One region of the Clostridioides sp. GD02367 genome, then DNA from elsewhere that is predicted to be linked to it. Evidence: riboswitches for the same ligand, from Rfam matches in the RefSeq annotation. Region 1 holds a riboswitch; each other region holds the start of a gene.
What was found. Region 1 has a riboswitch for cyclic di-GMP ahead of Q3223_RS13870 (Cys-Gln thioester bond-forming surface protein). Riboswitches for the same ligand answer to the same signal wherever they lie in the genome.
Positions count from the first base shown of each region.

Region 2: it holds a riboswitch for cyclic di-GMP, as region 1 does, so the genes downstream of both, Q3223_RS00590 (SrtB-anchored collagen-binding adhesin) here and Q3223_RS13870 (Cys-Gln thioester bond-forming surface protein) in region 1, are expected to answer to the same signal.
Region 3: it holds a riboswitch for cyclic di-GMP, as region 1 does, so the genes downstream of both, flgB (flagellar basal body rod protein FlgB) here and Q3223_RS13870 (Cys-Gln thioester bond-forming surface protein) in region 1, are expected to answer to the same signal.

Region 1 covers NZ_JBJODK010000010.1:97,340-102,984, reverse strand. Annotated here, with positions in the region: gene Q3223_RS13870 (Cys-Gln thioester bond-forming surface protein) at 162-2,375, opposite strand; cyclic di-GMP riboswitch class II at 2,391-2,476, opposite strand; gene prdC (proline reductase-associated electron transfer protein PrdC) at 2,873-4,186, opposite strand; gene Q3223_RS13860 (polysaccharide deacetylase family protein) at 4,576-5,340, opposite strand; gene Q3223_RS13855 (alpha/beta-type small acid-soluble spore protein) at 5,631-5,645, shown strand, end outside.
Region 2 covers NZ_JBJODK010000001.1:148,535-154,179, forward strand. Annotated here, with positions in the region: gene Q3223_RS00590 (SrtB-anchored collagen-binding adhesin) at 1-2,709, opposite strand, end outside; cyclic di-GMP riboswitch class II at 2,822-2,907, opposite strand; gene Q3223_RS00595 (cation diffusion facilitator family transporter) at 3,033-4,211, opposite strand; gene Q3223_RS00600 (alpha/beta hydrolase family protein) at 4,437-5,645, opposite strand, start outside.
Region 3 covers NZ_JBJODK010000007.1:61,160-66,804, reverse strand. Annotated here, with positions in the region: gene Q3223_RS11275 (class I SAM-dependent methyltransferase) at 1-1,068, shown strand, start outside; gene rfbF (glucose-1-phosphate cytidylyltransferase) at 1,169-1,942, shown strand; gene Q3223_RS11265 (radical SAM protein) at 1,971-3,098, shown strand; cyclic di-GMP riboswitch class I at 3,281-3,371, shown strand; gene flgB (flagellar basal body rod protein FlgB) at 3,779-4,096, shown strand; gene flgC (flagellar basal body rod protein FlgC) at 4,104-4,508, shown strand; gene fliE (flagellar hook-basal body complex protein FliE) at 4,518-4,835, shown strand; gene fliF (flagellar basal-body MS-ring/collar protein FliF) at 4,860-5,645, shown strand, end outside.

The DNA of each region.
Region 1 (5,645 bases):
TTTTTCAATACTATTTTCACCTTCAAAGTATTTTTCTATTCACAAAACAATTAACATCTGTTCTCACAAAGGTTATACTTACACAAAAAAATGCCTCAAAATGATTTTAAATCAATTTGAGACAATATATTCTAAAACTTAATAACAAACAGTACTCCATATTAATTTTTTGCTCTTTTTGTTTGATACGCTAACCCACAAATTGCTACAATACCAATAAGTATGTATGGCATTATTTGAGTTTCATCACCTGTTTTTGGTGATTTTACAACTATGTCATTTGTTGGTGGTACTGGTGGATTTACTATTGTATCATTTTTTGATGGCACTGATGGATTTTCCACTACATCACCTGATGGTGGCACTGGTGGATTTATCACTGTATCATCTGATGGTGGTACTGGTGGATTTATTACTGTATCATCTGATGGTGGTATTGGTGGATTTATCACTGTATCATCTGACGGTGGTACTGGTGGATTTATCACTGTATCATCTGATGGTGGTGATGGCTTAGGTTTATGACCATTTGAGTTATCATTACCATTATCTGGTGGCACTGGTGGATTCACATCAGGGTCTCCATCTGTTGGTACACCTATATTGAAATCAACTTCCTCGCCATTTTTTTGTTCTATTGTATAACTTAATAAATTTTGCTTACTAGTAGGCAATAAAGATGAATGGTCTTTATCACCAAAATCGAAAACTGTCTTAAAATACTGAATAGCTTTTGGGAAAATATAATCATAAGATAAAGCAGATATATTAGCTTTTACATCTGGCTTATTAACACTCTTAAGTTTAAACTTTTCTTGTGTTGAGATTTCTACTTCACCTGTACCTATTACATTTCCATTTTCATCATAAGCAGTTACTCCATCTGGTAACTTTAATTTAACTACACCACTATAACCTACTAAAGCTATAGCTTCTGTTTCATAAGTACCATCTTGATTCTTATCAAATTTAATATCAGTCAAACCATTACTCAGACTAGGTTTTCCTGTATCATTTGGCTTTAATTCTTCACGCCCTGCATTTAATAATGCCTCTAAGTAAGCTTTTGAATTTATTGCTGCTTCCTTACCTTTTAGATACTCAGCTTTTTCCTCTTCAGTCTTTGCACTCTCTATAAACATATCATAAAGCTTTATATTAGCTTGATATTGTTTAAGTCTTTCCTGCTCATTCATTTGCCCAAGCATAATCCAAATAGCATCTTGAGTAGTAGAATGAGTTATACCTTCATATTCTTCTCCACCTAAATTAAATTGTTGCTTATATCCAAATCCATCAAACTCAGAACCCGCATATAGTATAGATTTAATTGCATCTTCGTTTTGATTTTCTTGACCATTAAAATCTTCTGCTGGTAAGTATGGACTCTTATTATGACTAGTTGGAGATTTTAGATGATTATTATAACAAAATGCAGTTTGTTCTCCGTCTTCACCTTCTATTATATATTTCCCATCTTTATAGCCTGCACCTATAAGACCTTCTATTATATAATCAAAAGTTAAAGTTTTTGTAATATCATCAAATCTCACATCAAAATAAGGTCTATTTGAACCATCTGTTTCTTTTAACAAACATGTATTTTTTACTTTTGAATTTTTATTATGCCATAATCCAATATTTGCATCTTTTGAAGTAAGTACCTCACTAATTTCTGACTGTTCATCTGTTTTTACATCATTTTCATCTTCCCAGAAATTATATACAATCTTATTTATTTGAGATACAGTAAGATTAAGAATATCTTCAATATTCTGCTTCAAACTCATTTCTTCTACTTCTAATTCTTCCTCTTCTTCTGATGGTATAATTTCACCTAATGGCTTCTCCCCATCTGGTATCTCTTCACCTGATGGTTTCTCCCCATCTGGTATCTCTTCACCTGATGGCTTCTCCCCATCTGGTATCTCTTCACCTGATGGCTTCTCTCCATCTGGTGTTTCTACTCCTGATGGCTTCTCTCCGTCTGGTGTTTCTCCTCCTGATGGCTTCTCTCCATCTGGTGTTTCTCCTCCTGATGGCTTCTCTCCGTCTGGTGTTTCTCCTCCTGATGGTTTCTCTCCGTCTGGTGTTTCTCCTCCTGATGGCTTCTCTCCGTCTGGTGTTTCTCCTCCTGATGGCTTCTCTCCGTCTGGTGTTTCTCCTCCTGATGGTTTCTCTCCATCTGGTGTTTCCCCTCCTGATGGTTTCTCTCCATCTGGTGTTTCTACTCCTGATGGCTTCTCTCCACCAAGTATTGTATCTTTTCCACTTACTTCGTCAGCATAAGATATTATTGGTGCAAATGCAGTAAATGCCATACTAAAAGCAATTACTAAACTAATTATACTTGATTTTTTAATTTTTATTTTCAAGATTTTCCTCCTATTTATATTTATAGCAGGTTGCACTACTAACTCCATATATCTTTTAAGTGCCCAAATTTAAGATATACTTCACAGTTTCTATAAATAGGTTTTTAGTAATTTTTATTTTTGTAATATTTTTTATTTTTTAAGTGCACTCTTTACGAACATTCTAAAATTATTAGTAAGAGACAAAAACTTATTCTTACATTAAAAAAGATACTGTAGAGTATCTTGAGATAATACAAAACTATTTACTCTATTGGATAATTGACTCAATTCAATTTTTATATGTCAATATGACCACATATCTGAGTTTGTTTTTGTCTAATATAATTTTAATAGCTATTGCCATTATTATATATTAGATATTATATTTTGTCTATTTTTTCCATATTATTTATATTATTCGTTAATGTTATCGACATATAACAACAAAAAAACATCCCTGAAAACAATTTTCCAATTTTTTCCAAGGATGTTTTATTATATATTTTTATATTATATTATTTTATTTTTAATCTTACGTCACCTTTTATTCTTCTTATTAATGGGTGATTAACTGTTCTCATTACATGGTCAGTAATATGATATACACCTAATTTTAATTTTGGTGCAGAACCCATTACTGTGTTACTACAGTCAGTACAGTTTCCTATTAATATAACTTCTGCTCCAGCTTTCTTAAATTCTATACATTTTTGAGCTTGTCCTGGACAGTGTCCTGGATTTTCACATTTTAATACACCTTTAATTTCTTGAGCTTGTTTACATTTTTGAACTGATACTATATCAGTAACTCCCATTTTAGCTGCTATGTCTCTCATTCTTTCTTCATTAGGTCCACATGCACAGACTAAAAGACCCATTTTTCTCTTTTCATTAACAAATGGCATAGTAACTATTATACCACCACTAGTTTTAGTTATTGGAGTATCTAAAGTAGTAGCTTTACCAGTGAAAGGTCCTCCTAAGATTATCTCACCGTATTCACCTTTTATTCCACCAGCTCTTTCAATTAATTCTCCAACAGTAGTCCCAATTGGCACATCTTCAAATACTATAGATTCTTTTCCACTGTTTAATTGACCAACTACAGTTACATTTTTAGATATAACTGGTCTTTTTTGCTCAACAGCTTCTACTATTCTAGTTAATGTTTCTACATTTATTACTACTGCATTAGCTTCTGAAGGTAATTGAGTTGGCTCAAGTAATTTACCTAGAACGTCTCTTACTATCGCTCTCTCTTCTCCCATTGGGTACATGTCAACTAGTTCTGCAACTTCTATATTATCTCCTGGCTTTATTACTTTTTTAAATGCTGCTATTGCTTCTGGATGCTTGCTTTTTATTGCTAGCATACCTTTTCCAGCATTAGTAACTTCCATAGCATATTTTATACCTTGGTAAACTATCTCTGGTCTTTCTTCTATTTCTTTTATGTTATGAGCTAATAAAGGTTCACATTCAGCAGCATTTGCTAATATTGTTCCACCTTTTAAATCTATGTTTAATTTTATATGAGTAGGGAATCCTGCTCCACCCATACCTACAACTCCAGCTTCTTTAATTAAGTCAAGTATACCTTCTCCTTTTAATGGTTCAAAAGTATCATCTTGTACTTCATCAGCTTCGATTACTATAGCTTGGTCATTTATTTCACTTATTTTTCCACTAACACTGGCATAAATATTTGCTCCTAATCCAGCTGGTTCTGCGATTAGAGTTCCTTTTTTTACTACATCTCCAACACTTACTACTGGTTTATCTGGACCACCAACGTGTTGTTTTAATAAAATAGAATATAGTTTGTTCAACTAGTACGCCCCCTTAAGTATATTAATTTTTTTTATAAGCTGTTCAAATAATGTTAATGTTGTTTTTCTATTACAATGTCTTAACATATTGTTTATTTCTATAGAACATATCGCTTATTAACAAAGCAATTTCTATGCCAACTTTTAAACAAACTTATACCCTTTGAAAATACTGTCTTACAGCATCCATAACTTCTTTCAAATATTTAAACTCATTTTATAAAAGTCAATTATTAGACACTTTTTCAACCAATTTAATCTATAATTATTGATATCGCATACATGCATAAAAAGTGTCAAAAAATAGACACCGTCTTTTTATCGACACTTTTCTAACATATACTATATAATTTACCACAACTTTACTTAAAATATACATTTACTACTTGTTAATTCTTAAGTTTCTGCACTCCATTAGAATCAATTATGTAATTATCTTTATATAATAAGTCTGATATTTTTACTAAACTGTATCCATCTTTTTTAAGCTTACTTATTATAGTGTCCAAATAGTTATCTACATCATTTATATTAGCATGAAATAAAACTATTGAGCCAGGTTGAGATTCTTTTATTACTTTTTCAATTACATGGTTTGGACCAAGCTCTTTCCAGTCTATAGAATCCACATCCCACTTAATTACTTTATAACCTAAATCACTGCAAATGTCCATAGCTTTGTTGTTTACATCTCCAAAAGGTGGTCTAAACAAATTTGTTTTTTTCCCTGTTATATTAAATATCTTTCCTGATGTAGTTTCTATTTCTTTTTTTATGTCTTCTTTTGATATTTCTTTCAAATTCGCATGGGTATTTGAATGATTGCCAATTTCATGTCCCTTTTCATCTATAGCCTTCACAATATCTTGATTATCATCTACCCAGCTACCAACTAGAAAAAAAGTAGCTTTTACATTATGTTTATCTAAAATCTTTAAAATTTCATCCATATTATTAGTTCCCCAAGCAACATCAAAACTTAAAGCTACCTTTTTCTCATTTGTATCAACTTTATATATAGGCATTTTTGAGTTATCAGACTTAGAACACATATACTTTATTCCATAAACAAGAGCAAATATTAATACTAATAATAATGAAAAAAATAAAACACTATATATCAAAGCTTTAGTTCTTTTGACTTCTCTTTTCATACTATTCCCCCTTTTAAATAATTTCTTCTATATTTAAAATTTATTTTTTTTTAGCTCAAAAAAGTACTGTAATATTTAATTTATAAGACAATAAGTAAAAAAACAAAATCTATATCGTTCTAGTTAAACGCTCTAAAATACCCATTTATTTAATTTTTTAATATTTTTTACATTTTTACCTTTATTTTTCTGTATATATTATTTTTATTTTGGAGAAATTAGTATTAACATCACATAAATAAAAGTGTTGTTAGACATCATAAACTAATTATTTGAGGAGGAAATTTACTATGTCAAATTCAAAC
Region 2 (5,645 bases), on a different contig from region 1:
ATTTTCTATTACCTCATCTGATGGTGGTATTGGTGGATTTACTACCTCTGGTATTGGAGGATTTACTACCTCATCTGATGGTGGTACTGGTGGATTTACTACTATTTCATCTGTGTCAGATGGTTTTGATGGTTTTTTTGGTTTATCTGTGTTTGGTGGTACTGGTGGATTTACTACTGGTTTATCTGGATTCGGTGGTGTTGGTGGATTTACTGGTGGATTTTCTTGTTTTATATTTTCTATATTTCCAATATCCACAATACTACCAATATCTTTCTTATCAATATTAACTTTGACTTTATCCTTTAGTTTTTCATATCCACTTGGAGCTATTATTTCCACTAAATAATATGTTCCTGGTTTTTTTACACTAGACTGAATTATACCATCTTCATCACTAACTAAATCTTTAACTACTACATTTCCATATACATCTTCTAAATTAAACTTAGCACCTGAAAGTGCCTTTTTATCTAAAGAATCTACTTTTTTAGCTTCAAAAGCATAACCTTGCTTAGTAGTTTCTACTCCAGGAGGACTTGAGCCATTAATCTGAGCTACATTTTGTATAGTCTCTCCAACTTTTACATCTGTAAAATCTGCATCGAATGTAACCCAACTTTGTACAGGTTCGCCTTCTTTTATCTGCTTAAATTCATATTTATTCACTAATCTTATAGTATTTTCTCCATCTCCAGCTTCTTTTTTAAGCTCAAGGTTATCAGAATATTTTATATTAGATATTTTTAGAGCTGGGTTTACTTCATCTAAAAGATTTACTTGCCCTGCATCATAAACTCCATAAGTTGACATATTTATTTTGTATTTAACAATTTGACTATCATTGTTATTTAAAACTTTTTTATCAACTTCTTTTTTTGCACTTATTAATCCAGAGTTTTTCTTAAAACTTATCTCATCGCTTTTATCAACTTGACTGTTATTTGCATCAAGAACAGCTCTATTTGTATAACTATCTTCAATACTAATAACCTTTAATGTATAAGCTATATAAAACTTTGATTCTACTTCTTCTTTACTAAGATTAATCGTAAATCCAGTTATAACTTTATCTACTTGACCGCTTTCATTTCTTTTCTCTTCTATTTTATATGAAATATTGTTTGCGATTTTTTCTTTACTCCAAGGAGTCCAGTTACCATTCATTGGAATTTCTACTACTCTAAAATCATGTCCAGCTTCTCCTGCTGTAGTTAATCTCATACCCTCTGGTATATTATCTGTTATAACAACATTACTTATTGGCGACTTATCATCATTTACTGAAATCTGATAGTTTATTACTTGGCCAACTTGAGTAATATTTGTTACTCCTGAATGCCCTTTAGTCAAAAGATAATCGCTACCTCTATCAAAGATACTTACAGTAGCATCATCTTCTTGTACCTTCTTACCATCAGATTCTATCCTAGCTACATTTTTATATTTATTATCATGTTTTGCATTTTCATCACTAATTCTAGCTTTGTATTTAACAGTATATGCTTTATCTATATTTCCAAAATTAACTGATATAGAATTTGCACTTTGTTCAATATTAAAATCACTTACTTCTTTCCCATCACTTGTTACTACACTTACAGAATCATTTACTAGTGTCAATCCTTCAGGAAGCTCATCATACAAAGTAATATCTTTCAATTCTTCCTGTTTCTCATTTACTAGTATGCTATAATTTATATCTTTATTTTTAACTGGCATAAATACTGTAGTTGATTTTTTTCCTTCAACAAGTTTCTTAAGTGTTCCTTTAGACTCTTCTTCCTCGCCTTTATCTCCAGGCTTTATTTCTACATCCACATCTCCACTTCCACTTTCTATTTTTCCAGTAGTCTCAATATGAATTTTTGTATTTGTCTCTTCATCAACCCTTTTAACGTATGCTTCTAGACCTATTTTTCCTTGCATTACACTTTGACCATTAGGAAGTTCTCTAAATGTAAGTGTATATTCTCCATTACTTTCTGTTTTGTCGAAACATTCACTTGTATAATCTAAATTAACTTTATTAAATACATCTGGCACCTTGAAAGTTATTGAATCACCTGCTTGTATTCCCTTTGATGTTGGAGTATAAGTTAAATTAAATGATATCTTTTTCATTGATTCAGTTTCTATTGTACTATTATTAATTTTTATAATAAATCCATAATCTTCATTCTCTTCATTAAGTTCTTCTTCTAACGTTTTCAGCAAATTCTCATCTTCTAGCAGCTTTTCTTCTTTTGGAGTCTGCTCTATATTTTTATTATCTAGTGGCTTTTCCTCTTCTGGAGTCTGCTCTGGTTTTTTGTTATCTGATGGCTTCTCTCCTTCTGGAGTCTGTTCTGGTTTTTTGTTGTCTGATGGCTTCTCCTCTTCTGGAATCTGCTCTGGTTTTTTGTTGTCTGATGGCTTCTCCTCTTCTGGAGTCTGCTCTGGTTTTTTGTTGTCTGATGGCTTCTCCTCTTCTGGAGTCTGCTCTGGTTTTTTGTTGTCTGATGGCTTCTCTCCTTCTGGAGTCTGCTCTGGTTTTTTGTTATCTGATGGCTTCTCTTCTCCACTTGATGAACTAGTTGAATTATTTTGAATCTGACTGTTATCTCCTAATTCTGAAGCATAAGATAAGGTTGGATAGATTGTAGATACTACCATACTTAAAATCATAATTAAACTTATTAATAATGCCTTTTTATTCTTCTTCCCCATATAGATTTCTCCCCTCTACGCTATCTATAATTTATAAACTTCTATTTATATCCCATTAAAATTAATTCTAAGCAAAAAATTATATAAAAAAAGCCATGAAAATAAATAAATTTATATCCATAGCCGGTTGCACCACTGACTCAGTATGTCCATAAGGTGCCCAATGATAGAACATACATCAACATCTCTATAATATTTTATAAAAAACAATTAAAATTGCTATATTCATACTAGATACAATTACATATCTATATTATATTATGCCAACATCTTCCTGTCTATATATTTTACATTTTTTTCCTTACAATAATTTTAATTAATCATTAAATAAAATCCTTATCTACAACAATTACACAATTATATTCAGGATTCATCTCCTTAACCAATTTAGTTATATCTTCTTTTAATTCTTCCTCTGACATATTCTTAGAGAATTCAGAAGGATTAACTACTATATCAAACACTAAATTTTTCTTACTTCCCTTTCCAACTATTCTGAAATCATGCATAGATTTTACAAGACTATTTTTCTTAAGTATTTCTTCAAGTTCTTTTTTTGCTGACATAACTTCTTCATCTTCGAGACATATAGGGTCCATATGAATTACTAAATACATATCTAATTTTTCAGATATTTCTCTCTCAGCATTATCTATAATTTCATGAATCTCCATTATATCTATATTTGATGGAATTTCTGCATGTATAGATGCTATACATCGTCCAACTCCATAGTTATGAATTATTAAATCATGTGTACCTATAATATGTTCATAAGATAATAATGATTCTATAATAGATTTTACCATTTCTTCATCTGGTGCTTCTCCTAGAAGAGGATTTATAGTATCTTTTACAAGAGAAAATCCAGCATAAAGTATTACTAGTGATACTACAATACCAACATATCCATCTATAGGTAAACTAGTAAATCTAGCTATGACAAATGATATAACTACGCAACTCGATGTAAATACATCTCCTAAAGCATCAAGTGAAACTGCTTTTAAGGCTGAGGAGTCAATTTTATTTCCCATAAATTTATTAAATTTACTTAACCAAATTTTAATCATTATAGATGCAATTAAAAGTATAAGTGGTATTACTTCAAATTTTATAGGTACTGGATTTACTATCCTTTCCACAGACGACTTTATAAATTGAAGTCCTACCAACATTACCATGAACGCCACAATTAACGCCGATAAATATTCTATTCTTCCATGTCCAAAAGGATGCTCTTTATCAGCTGGCTTACTTGCTAATTTAAAACCTATCATAGTTATCGCTGAGGATGCCATATCAGAAAGATTGTTAAATGCATCAGCCATTATAGCTATACTTGATGTAAGCATACCTATAGACACCTTTACTACAAATAAAAGTAAATTAGATAATATACCCACTACTCCAGCTACATATCCATACTTATTTCTAACATCTTTATTTTGAACGTTCTCACTATCTTTGATAAATGTTTTGACCAGGATTTTTGAAAACATAAAATTTACCTCCTTGTCTTCTGTTTTACTGACAAATTTTAGAATTTATATCTTTATTTATGATAACATAATTCGTCTATAAAATTCTTAAAAGTTCATATATATCAATAAGATATTACTAATTTTATACATTTATTATAGATGCAATGTATTCTTAGATTAAATTATTGACTTCTAATAAAACTAGTCCTAGATATTTTATAATTTCATCTAGGACTTGTATTACTATTTTATACCAACTATTTTATTTAACATAATCGAACCTGTTTCTGGATTTTCAAATTCAATTTTAACACCCTTTATATTAGATAAATCTATATTTTTAAACTTATCAATAGGTATTATTGTATCACTTATTGGAGTATACCTTGACCAAAACTCCATAAATTTACCTTCTACATATTCGTCTCTCACAGCTTTACCCTCAAAATACTTCATAGCAGACACTTTATCATTATCCAAAGTTACACTACTTTCTTTTCCTTTAGAATCGACTAAGCTAAGTTTAAATGAAACTATTTTATCTTTACTATTTAACTCACTAGGAGAATTTAACGCCCATCTAAATTTTAATGCAGAATAATCTTTTAAATTTTTATTATTTAAGGGCAATTCTATTTTTCCATCTTTAGATTTCCAATCAACTTGCAATAAATCTAAATTTTCACTTGAGCTTATATTACTAAAAAGTTTTGCAGTATCTTTATCTAATCGTTCTGACTCAACTAACTCTTTTGTATCAACATTACTTGAGTCTATATTTTCAAATGACTTTTTGTTGAATAATTCTAAAGAACCGCTATATTTAACTTTATTTAATGTCTGATACCCATACATTTTAGATGGCAATCCATTTTTACTAAAAATAGGAGATTCACTATCATCAAAATCAAAAATAGATTTCATATAGTCAACTGCATAATTAGAAAAGAACTCTCTATGTTCTTCTTTTCCTAATTTTTCAGGATAAGTGCCATCTGTATCTCGTGGTGGAGAAAATTCTTTTTCTCCTAAAACTGAGTTATATGCATTGTGATTTCCACCTACTAAATAAGTTAGTCCTAGTGGACTTTTTCTATTTTTATCCAAGGATATATCATAAAAAACATCATCCCCACTATGGATAACATCTCCATCATACTCTGATACTATTATTGCTGTTGGTACATCTGGAAACTTCTCTATTGGACTATTATAGGCTGGTGTAAGTGATATAATTCCTTTTATCCCTTTAAATCCTTTTTGTATTTGGTCTTGTGCTATTTTTAATACCCCAGAACCAGCTACAGAATGACCTATAAGGCCAATATTATCTAAATCAACTTTGTCTTTAAGATATATTCCAAATCCATTTTTACTGCCATCATATGCATCTTGAAAAGCTTTTATATAAGCTTGAGTCAGATATGTTATTCTCTCATTTTCTACAGGTTC
Region 3 (5,645 bases), on a different contig from region 1:
TTTGACAATAGAGACATTGCTATAAATGATATAACAGGTGATTTAATACTAGGTTTATGTAGTTATTGTGAGTTTATTTTTAATACTAGTTTTGATTCAAATAAAGTACAATATGATGATTTTTATGATAATACACAGTATAATTCATTTAGATTTCAAAGTCATATTAATGAAATAATATCATATCTAATTAAAGAATATAATTTAAGTGAAAAAGTAGCTATAGAAGTTGGATGTGGAAAAGGAGAATTTCTCAAAACTTTTATAGAAATATCTAAAGGAAAAGGCTATGGATTTGACCCAAGTTATGTAGGAGAAACTGTCATGTTAGATGGGAACTTAATGTTTGAAAAAAAATATTATGATGATACATGCACATATATATCTGCAGATTGTGTTTTTATCAGACATGTCATAGAGCATATACAAAACCCTAAAGATATAATGAAATCAATCAAGAAAGCGCTAGTAAACTCTCCAAACTCTATAGTTTATATTGAAACACCATGTGTAGAGTGGATACTAAGAAATAATATACTGTATGACTTTTTTTATGAGCATTGTTCATATTTTAATAAAAAATCCCTAAATTTGTTATTACAGGAATGTGGATTTGATATATTAGAGATAAACTATACCTTTGAAGGACAATACTTATATGCTATATGCAAGGTAAGAGGCGAGAATATAAAAAATGATATTTTAAATATAGCTATTGATTATGCTGAAAATATAAGAATACAGGTGGAGAGATGGAAACATTACTTAGAATCAGAAAAAAGTAAGGTAGCAATATGGGGCGCGGGAGCTAAGGGAGTTACATTTTTGAATAACATAGATCCACAACATAAATTTATTGATTGTGTTATTGATATAAATGAAAATAAGCAACATAAATTTATACCAGGAACTGGACATGAAATAGTTTCTTTTAAAGATATATGTATGAGAAAGATAGATAAGATTATAGTAATGAATTGGAATTATGAGGATGAAATAAAGACTTTATTAGATAAACATAAGATTAAAGTAAGTCTAATAAATGGAGAACAAAAATATAAGTTTTAACATTATCCTAGAGAAATTCTATTTATCTATGATATATATCTGTAATAAAAAATTCTATTCTTAAATTTTTATATATTATAATTAAGTGAGGCATTTTAATATGAAAGTAGTTATTTTAGCAGGAGGATATGGTAGTAGACTTGGAGATATTACTAGTATAGTTCCCAAACCTATGGTTGAAATAGGAGGGAAGCCGATATTATGGCATATAATGAAAATATATTCGTATTATGGAGTAAAAGAATTTATCATATGTCTTGGCTACAAAGCAAATGTTATAAAAGATTATTTTTTACATTATGATAGTAGAAATAATGATTTTACAATTAATATAGGAAGTAATTCAATAGAATTTCATAATAATCATGATGAAAGTGAATGGAAAGTAACATTAGTTGATACAGGTATAGAATCTCAAAAAGGAGCACGATTAAAGAAAATAGAGAGATATCTTGAAGAAGATATAAATTTATTAACATATGGAGATGGGCTAGCAAATATAAATATAAATAAATTAATACATTTTCATAATAAAGTTGGAAAGTTGCTTACAATATCTGGAGTAAGACCTCCTGCTAGATTTGGTGAACTTATCGCAGAGGGAGATGTACTTAAATCATTTGAAGAAAAATCACAAACATCAAAGGGATTAATAAATGGTGGATATATGGTATTTAATAAAGAACTATTAAAATATCTTACAGAAAATGATGAGTGTGATTTGGAGTATGGATTATTTGAAAATCTAGCTAAAAATGGAGAAATAGCAGTTTACAAGCATGAAGGTCTGTGGGCATGTATGGATAATGAAAGAGATATGAACAATCTTAATTCTCTTTGGAAAGAAAATAAAGCTTTTTGGAAGATATGGTAAAATACATAGAAATAAGAGGTATATCAATATGAGTATATTGAGAGCTAAAACAATTGATTTAAAACAAACAAACTCTTTAACAGAGTTACAGAAAAAGAATAGCAATTTGAATGAAAGCGAGGCATATAATCAGGCTATCAATCTAGAAGCTAAACCTAGAAGGTTAGTATTTGAACTTACGAATGCTTGTAATTTAAATTGTATTATGTGTGGAAGAAATTCAGCAGAGTTCAAAGCAACAGTTTTTGATTTTAAATGGACTGAAAAATTTGAGAATATATTAAATGAAGTAGAGGAAGTAACTTTAATGGGATGGGGAGAACCAACAGTACATCCAAATTTCGTTGATTTCTTATATTGGGCAAAGAAAAATGGTCTTAGAAAATATTTTTGTACAAATGGTATGAAATTGGATAAACTATTTGATGATATCTTCAATACAGAAACTGACATTATAGCTATAAGTCTAGATGGGGCGTCTAAAGAGATTAATGACAATATAAGATCAGGGGCTGATTTTAATCATATAATAAAAAATATTAAACATATAGCAGATGAGAAGATTAAAAGAGGGATAAATTGGCCACATATGAATTTTGTTTTTACAGCAATGAAGTCTAATTTGTATGAGATACCCAAAATGGTTGAATTAGCTAAAAGGGTAGGTTTACAAGAGCTTAAGGTGGTATATCTAACTGTGTTTGATGAAAATATGCATGATGAGAGTTTATATGATTGCCAAGATGAGGTTAAAAAGGTATTTGAAGAAGCAGAGGTTTTAGCAGATGAGTTAAATATTATTCTTAAGTTACCTCATATACAAGGTGAAGATAGTGCATGTGAAAAACTACATAAGGATTGTTTTACAACATGGAGAGACTTTTTCTTAGGTTCAGATGGATTTGTACGTTCATGTATGTCTACACCTATAAAGTTGTTTCATATTGACAGATATAAAACTTTTGAAGAAATGTGGAATTCTTTGGAATATAAAGACTGCAGAAGAAATATTAATAGTATAAATATGAATGATTCATGTAAGGTATGTTATCAATCTTCATTTGCTAATTGGAATAAAAGGTCTTCTTTTATACAAATAGGAAATAAATTCTCTCCTGAATGGGATAAAGAAGAATCTAACTTGATTACATTATAGACATTTATATAAAAAATAAAAACAGCTTAGAATAAGTATTTTAAGCTGTTTTTATTTTTTATAATAACAAGTTTTTAATTTATACTAGATATTTAGCTATAAATATCGAATATTAATTGAAATATTAAAAATATAAGTAAAAAATGTTTAAAAAAATTGTTATTTATTGTATACTTAAATTAAAACTAAATAGGCAAAACTAGAGAAATTTAGTGACGCAAAGCTATAGGGGCTAAGGTTTGTATATACAAACTATGCTAGCCAGTTGCCAAAAAGAGTCCTAAGTATATTTGTATACTTAGGATTAGTCGAAGTGACTGCTTTTTTGGCGGTCATTTTATTATGGAAAAATTACTTTATTACAGTAGAAAGTACATATAATAACATATTTTACCAATTATAACAAAAAATAAAGAAAAACTGTCTGAAAAAGTTGCTATTTTACAAAAAATGACTTCTTTGTTCATTTAAATCTATTACAATTCTATTACATTAATATAATAATGTATCATTTTAGTAAGAAATCTAATTTAAGTTCAATTAACTCCAATGAAAATAAAAAAAAATTTTAATATGTATTTAATTTTTTCTTCATAAAGTTACCTTTTTTTGTAATATAGCAACTTCATTTTTTTAATCATTAAATATAGCAAATAAATATATTTTGAGGAGGGGTGAGTATGAATACATATGACATTATAAAAATGGGACTAGATGCAACTAATCTAAGAAGTCAAACAATAGCAAATAATATAGCAAATATAAATACTGAAGGTTACAAAAAACATTATGTAACTTTTGAAGAAACATTAAATGATGCCATGCCAAAAATAGAAGAAAAAACAGACAATTCAAAAGGTTTAAGAGTAGATGGCAATAATGTGGATATAGAAGAAGAAAAAGTAAAGCAAGCAATGACAACGTTGCAATATAATGCTTTAATAGGTTTTGCAAATGGCAAAATTGCAATGACTAAATCAATAATAACTGGGAGGTAACTAGAAGATGAGTGTGTTCAGTGGAATGGAGATATCTGCTAGTGGATTAACAGCAGAAAGTTTGAAAATGGATATCATATCATCAAATGTAGCTAATATAAATGCTACAAGAGGTCCAAATGGAGAAGCATATAGGAGAAAAATTGTTTCCTTTGAAGAAAACTATGATAATAAATTAGGTATGTTAGGAGTAAAAGTCACATCTGTTGAAGATGACAAATCACCTCTTAAAGAAGTATATGACCCATCTCATCCAGATGCGAAACCAAATGGATATGTAGAATATCCAAATGTAAATATATTGGTTGAAATGACAGATTTAATAACAGCTTCAAGAGCATATGATTCTAACGTAGACACACTGAATGCTCAGAAATCTATGATATCGAAAGCTTTGGAAATAGGAAAGTAGGGATAAATTATGCCAATTACACAAATCAACAATTTAATGCAAGGTGCAAAGTTAGATAATTTGATTGGAGAAACAAAACCATTAAACCTTAATAATAAAGAAGAAAAAAAGAATTTCGAAGATGTAATAATAGATACTATAGACAAAGTTAATTTTCAACAAGTGACAGCGGATAATATGAAAGAAAAATTTATAAAAGGCGAAGATATTTCTATGCATGAAGTTATGTTAAAAGGTCAAGAAGCACAACTATCTATGCAATATCTGATAGAAGTTAGAAACAAGATTCATGATGCATATCAAGAAATGAATAAAGTACAAATTTAGCCTTTTGAACAGGAGTAATAATCAATGATAGCCAGTTTTAAAAATAAGATTAAGGAGCAAGTTGCTAAATCTAGGACAAAAATAGGTTCTTTAAAAAAAGGAACTAAGATAGCATTAGGTATAGGGATTGTTGCTATATGTTTAGCGCTAGTATTTACAGCAATATCTGCAAGTAAAAATAAGTATGCAGTCTTATTTTCAGAACTAGATGTTCAAGATGCTGCAGATATATCAGCAGAATTAGAGTCTAGAAAGATAGATACTAAGGTAAAGGGAAGTACAATTTATGTTCCTAGAACAGAAGTCGATAAGTTGAGGCTGGAGCTAGCTCCAAGTCTTACAGGTGGTTCTAAAGGATTTGCATTAATGGATGATAGTTCGTCTATAGGACTTACTGATGAGGAGTTTCAAATTAAGAAGCAACGAATCATACAAGGTGAAATAGAAAAAACAATCAAGAGTTTTCCACAAGTGGAAGATACTAGAGTACATATAACATTTGGAGAGTCATCAGTGTTTGAGAAAGAAGCAGTTCCAGGAAGTGCAGCAGTTTACTTAATGTTAAAGCCAGGAACAACTTTAGAAAAAAATCAAATAAAATCTGTTATGGCACTTGTATCAGGAAGTGTTACAAATATACCAGAGAAAAATGTTCAAGTTATTGATAATAAGATGAATCTATTATCAGAAGGTATCTTAGATGATGAAGAAGTTGATGAAAATAATCAACCTATAAATGGTGGTATTAGTGTTGATAAAAATAAGGCATCTGAACAAGCATTGAATAAACAATTAGAAAAGTCTATTTTG